2 regions of the Ensifer sp. LBL genome follow, and region 2 is predicted to be linked to the other one. Evidence: riboswitches for the same ligand, from Rfam matches in the RefSeq annotation. Region 2 holds a riboswitch; the other holds the start of a gene.
What was found. Region 2 has a riboswitch for FMN ahead of OKW20_RS00470 (DMT family transporter). Riboswitches for the same ligand answer to the same signal wherever they lie in the genome.

Region 1: another riboswitch for FMN. It lies ahead of OKW20_RS18195 (6,7-dimethyl-8-ribityllumazine synthase); the one in region 2 lies ahead of OKW20_RS00470 (DMT family transporter).

What each region holds. Positions count from the first base shown of each region.
Region 1 covers NZ_JBNDJY010000004.1:479,937-482,898, reverse strand. The annotation lists gene OKW20_RS18205 (ABC transporter ATP-binding protein) at 1-973, shown strand, start outside; gene OKW20_RS18200 (TfoX/Sxy family protein) at 1,069-1,410, shown strand; FMN riboswitch at 1,565-1,715, shown strand; gene OKW20_RS18195 (6,7-dimethyl-8-ribityllumazine synthase) at 1,808-2,281, shown strand; gene OKW20_RS18190 (low temperature requirement protein A) at 2,637-2,962, opposite strand, start outside.
Region 2 covers NZ_JBNDJY010000001.1:94,716-97,677, forward strand. The annotation lists gene OKW20_RS00465 (esterase-like activity of phytase family protein) at 1-231, opposite strand, end outside; gene OKW20_RS00470 (DMT family transporter) at 299-1,213, opposite strand; FMN riboswitch at 1,301-1,483, opposite strand; gene hupB (DNA-binding protein HupB) at 1,607-1,882, opposite strand; gene lon (endopeptidase La) at 2,103-2,962, opposite strand, start outside.

The sequences.
Region 1 (2,962 bases), on a different contig from region 2:
GTTCGTCTCGTTCCTCGGGCCGTCGGGCTGCGGCAAGACCACCGTGCTGCGCATGATCGCCGGCTTCGAGACGCCGACCAGCGGCCAGATCGTCATCAACGGCCGCGACCAGAATTCGCTGAAGCCCAATCAGCGCAACATCGGCATGGTGTTCCAGGCCTATGCGCTGTTTCCCAACATGAACGTGCATGACAACGTCGCCTTCGGTCTGAAGATCGCAGGCACTGACAAGTCGGAGATCGACGCGAGGGTGAAGCAGATGCTCGGGCTGATCAAGCTCGAGCACCTGGCGGACCGCTTCCCCTACCAGCTCTCCGGCGGCCAGCAGCAGCGCGTTGCGCTTGCCCGCGCCATTGCGGTCAAGCCGCAGGTGCTGCTGCTCGACGAGCCGCTCTCGGCGCTCGACGCCAAGATCCGCGTGTCGCTGCGCGAGGAAATCCGGCAGATCCAGCAGCAGCTCGGCATCACCACCGTCTTCGTCACCCACGACCAGGAAGAGGCGCTGTCGATCTCCGATCGCATCGTGGTCATGAATGCCGGCCGCGCCGACCAGATCGGCACCCCCTTCGAGATCTACAACACGCCGGCGACCCGCTTCGTCGCGTCCTTCGTCGGCACGCTCAGCATCATCGAAGGCAAGGTTGCGGACCCGGCCGCAGGCTCGGTCACCATCGGCAACCAGCAGGTGGCGCTGAAGGACCCGATCGCCGGCATGAAGGGCGGCGACAGCATTTCGCTGGCGCTGCGTCCCGAAGCAGGCTCGATCGCCGAAGGTGCCAAGGGCGACACGTCGCTAGCCGGCGAGGTCGTCTCGACGAGCTTCCTCGGCTCGGTCATCCGCACGCGCCTTCGCGTCGGCGGCGACGTCATCTCCTTCGACATGTTCAACAATCCGGGCGTCGCCCCGCCGGTTTCCGGCGACAACGTCACGCTGCGCTTTGCCGCCAAGGACTTGTTGGTCATTCGCGAATAGGGTGAAACAACATCACAGGCTGGCGCGTCAGGCGCCGGCCTGAAGCCATCGTGGCGTTGCTGCGGCAAGGAACCCGCCGACGAGGTATCGAGACCATGGCCAGGGCCGAACCCAGCGCCTTCGTCCGGCATATTCAGGATGAACTCTCCGGCATCGGGACGGTCCAGATCGACCGTTTCTTCGGCGGTTGGGCCTATCTCCTCGCCGACAAGCGCTTTGCCGTCAGCATCAAGGATCGCCTTTACTTTCGGGTCGATCGGGCGCTGAAAGATGCGCTCGTTGCCGAGGGGTGCCAGCCCTTCAGCTACGCGAAGGGCGGAAAGACGGTGGTCGTGCATCGCTTCTACGAAGCGCCTCTGGATTGTCTCGACGACCGGGATGCACTGCTCCATTGGGCCAATCGCGCGCTTGCCGCCGAAGACGACGATCTGCGCTGATCATCGCGCATCCGCTCTCGACCAGTGGCCGAGACGGCTCAACTTCGGGGAACGAATTTGCCGTCGCTCCGTCACACAAGCAAAAATCTGTCGTGATTTCCGGCATTTTCGTCGCACCGTGCGTTTGACCGCGCGCGGTCGCCCTATATAGTCGCGTTGTTCTCAGGGCGGGGCGAAATTCCCCACCGGCGGTAGCGGTCGCAAGGCCGAAGCCCGCGAGCGCCTTGAAGCTCACGCTTCAGGGGTCAGCAGATCCGGTCGAATTCCGGAGCCGACGGTCACAGTCCGGATGGAAGAGAGCAAGCAGGAACGTGGGCCCCACAACGGGACCCCGCGCGCATGCATGTTCGCCCGACGGGATCATTGGAAACGCCAAACCCTGGAAGGCTTGAGACCTATGACTATTCTTTCCCACCCCACCGCCAAGATCGCGATCGTCCGTGCCCGCTGGCACGCCGATATCGTCGACCGTGCAGTCGATGCTTTCGTCGCGCAATGGACGAAGCTCGGCGGTTCGGCCGCCGACGTCGAGATCTTCGACGTGCCGGGCGCGCTCGAAATCCCGCTGCATGCGCAGACGCTGGCCAAGACCGGCCGCTATGCCGCAATCCTCGGCACCGCCTTCGTCGTCGACGGCGGCATCTACCGCCACGATTTCGTCGCCGGCACCGTGCTCGACGGCATGATGCGCGTGCAGCTCGACACCGACGTGCCGGTGCTTTCGGCCGTGCTGACGCCGCATAATTTCCAGGAAAGCGAACCGCTGATCGCCTTCTTCCGCGAGCACTTCGTGACCAAGGGCACGGAAGCGGCCAACGCCTGCGCCCAGATCCTCGACGCCCGCGCCAAGCTGGCGCTCGTCAACGCCTGATCGGCTGCGGGCTCCGACATCAGCCGGCCTGACGGCGCCGCAATGGCGGCTGCCGCTCATCCGCACGGTGAGGGCTTGCCCCTCATCCGGCTGCCGCCACCTTCTCCCCGCACGCGGGGAGAAGGACGCAAGCGGCGCTCGTGTCGCCTAAACTCACCCTTCACCATCGAGGACGAGGCCCGCCCGGACTGAGAAGCACGGGCTGGCTATAGAGCTCGTCCCCTCTCCCCGCCTGCGGGGAGAGGGCTAGGGTGAGGGGCAGCCACGCCCTACCAACCTCTCCTGAATCAATTCGTGAAGCGCCTGAATCGGTTCGTCAGCGTTAAAGGACAAGCCGCTGTTTCGACTCGCAAAATCAATGCGCCGCATCACCCTTGTGCAGGCTGCGCCCCAGAGCCGCCATGCGGTGGCGATGCCCCGCCACCTCGTAGCCGACGATGGTGACGACCGGTGCCAGCATCAGGATGATCAGGCACTTGGCCATGTCGAGCCCGGCAATCGCCGCAACTACGGACGCTGCCAGCACCAGCGCTGTGCCCGCGAGCAACCAGAGATGCAGGCGGTCCACCTGCTGCATGAGATAGGCGTACATCGCGTAGAGCAGCCCGATGTAGCACGCGACAGGCACCGCCACCGTCAGCACCGTTGCGACCGAACCGATATGCGCCTTGTGCTCGATGT
Region 2 (2,962 bases):
GCGCTTGCCCGGGCTGTCGGAATAGACGAGCAGATTGCCGTCTTCGCTGGCCGCGATGATTTCGGCGGATGTCGGCGCCTTGCGCGCATCGCCTTCCGGCAAATTATCGGCAACAGCAAAGGATGCAATGCGGTTGAAGACGGGCTCGGCCGCCGCAGGAAATGCTGCGGAGGCAAGAAGAACGGCCGCGAGCGCGGTCACGCGCGAAGTGATGGTCATGAAATCCCCCATGTGCGAACACTGAAAACATGGGGGTTCTGCGCGATGCCGATGACAGCCGAATGACAACGCTCGGGTTTTACACCGTTCCGGTTGCGGGAGCGGTGCGCTCGCGCCGCATTTCGTTGCGCATGATGAACAGCGAAGCGCCAAGGATCAGCACCGCGCCGACCCAAAGATACCCCGTCGGCGCGTAACCGAAAACCAGCCAGCCGGCAAAGACGTTGAGCGGCAGCTTCAGGTCGTCGAAGGGCTGCACATAGGCGGCGTCGGCCACCGTATAGGCGAGCGTCAGAAGATACTGCGCGACGACGGTCAGGATCCCGGCAAGCAGCAGGAAGCCGAGCGCTGCGCCATCGGGCACGGTGAAACCGGCCGAAAGCGCGATGGCGCCGTTGATCGGCGTCAGAAGCACAAGCAGCCAGACGGTGATCGTTTCGGGGCGCTCAAGACTGGTGAGGCTCTTGGTGATGAGCGACGAAGCCCCCCACAAAAGCGCCGAGAGGATCGGCAGAAGGGCGGCCCAGCTGAAACTGTCCGACCAGGGTTCGAGAATGATCATCGCCCCCGCGAAGCCAACCGCGGTTGCTGCCCAGCGCGCCGCGCCGACACGTTCGCCGAGAAACAGGCGGGCGCCGAGGATGATGAAGAACGGCGAGGTCATGACCAGAGCGATCGCCTGCCAGATCGGCACGTGCGCTAGCCCCGAGACCCAGGCCCCGACCCCGAAGGCGGCCAGCACCACGCGCACGACGTGGCGCCAGGGATAGTCGGTGCGCATGGCCGACAGCCCGGCGCGTCGCAGAAACGGCAGCGAGAAGAGGAAGGCGAAGGCATATTGCCAGAACGCCATGGCGGTGGCCGGGAAACCGAGCTTCATCGTCAGCCATTGGGTGACGACATTGAGGCCGGCAAAGGCGATCCCGGCCAGAACCATGAAGCCGGCTCCGGCCATGGCGCGCGAGGAGGAAAAACCGAGGGAAGTCTGATTCATGTCATGCACCCTGAATGCGGACCAAACACAAATCAGGACGCATGAGCGCACGACACGACGCCGGGCATCCCTGCCCTTCGTGCCGGCGACCATTCTCTTTCATCCGGACTATGACCGTCGGCTCCGGAGTTACACCGGATCTGCTGACCCTCCCCCCAAAAATCGAGGAGAGGCGCTCGCGGGCTTGGGCCAACTTCGCGCGCCTTCAAGACGCTGCGCTCTCATGCCCTTACCGCCGGTGGGGACTTTCACCCCGCCCTGAGAATGGGCAAGCCCTAGAGCAAATGGCGGGTACCCGCAAGGGCTGCCCCAAAATGCGAAAGGGTCCGGCTTGCGCCGAACCCTCGAATACCTGGACTGCCGGCCTCGTGTCCGGCCGCCAAGCAAATCTCATCAGCCGTTGACGGCATCCTTCAGGCCCTTGCCGGCCGTGAACTTCGGCACGTTGCGTGCCGGGATGTCAACTTCCGCACCCGTGGACGGGTTACGACCCTTCGAGGCTTCGCGGCGCGAAACCGAGAAGTTGCCGAAGCCGACCAGGCGAATGTCGCCGCCGTTCTTCAGCTCAGCCTGGATGGTCTCGAAAACTGCATCAACTGCAGAAGATGCGTCGGTCTTGGAAAGTCCGGCCTTCTCAGCAACGGCAGACACGAGCTCATTTTTGTTCATGTTTCCACCCCTTTCAGATTGGTTCGAAACGACTGTGTTTTAAGGCGCGGCGGCTTGCGCTTCGCCCGCGTCTTGCCTTTCCCAATTGCGCCTAATCCCTTGGAATGCAAGGCTTGCAGGGCGCTTTTACAACAAAAAAGACCGGCCAATGGCCGGTCTTCCCAATTTTTCTGCAAAATGAGCGCCGCGCGAGCCAGCGGCGCCCTTTTTCGAGCACCCGTCAGTGGGCGATCGAAGAGCCTGCTTCGTCCTGCGAATCAACCGGTGCAACGGTTGCCGGCTCGTTTGCCGGGTCCCATTCGATCGGTTCCGGCATGCGCACCAGAGCGTGTTCGAGCACTTCGCCCATCCGCGAAACCGGGATGATTTCGAGCGCGTTCTTCACGTTGTCCGGGATCTCGGCGAGATCCTTGGCGTTCTCTTCCGGGATCAGCACCTTCTTGATGCCACCCCGAAGCGCTGCCAGGAGCTTCTCCTTCAGACCGCCGATCGGCAGCACGCGGCCGCGCAGCGTGATCTCGCCGGTCATGGCGACATCCTTGGAGATCGGGATACCGGTCATGATCGACACGATCGTGGTTGCCATGGCGACACCGGCCGACGGGCCATCCTTCGGCGTCGCACCTTCCGGCACGTGCACGTGGATGTCACGCTTGTCGAACAGCGGCGGCTCGATGCCGAAGTCGATCGCGCGCGAGCGGACATAGGACGCCGCTGCCGAAATCGATTCCTTCATCACGTCGCGCAGGTTGCCGGTGACGGTCATGCGGCCCTTGCCGGGCATCATGACGCCTTCGATCGTCAGCAGCTCGCCGCCGACCTCGGTCCATGCGAGACCGGTGACAACACCGATCTGGTCGTCACGTTCGGCTTCGCCGTGGCGGAAGCGCGGAACGCCCAGATAGTCGTTGATGTTGGCAGCGGTCACTTCGACTTTCTTGGCCTTGCCCTTGATGATCTCGGTCACGGCCTTGCGGGCGAGCTTCATCAGCTCGCGCTCGAAGTTACGCACACCGGCTTCGCGGGTGTAGGTCTGGATGACCGCCATCAGTGCGCCGTCGGTGACCGAGAACTCCTTCG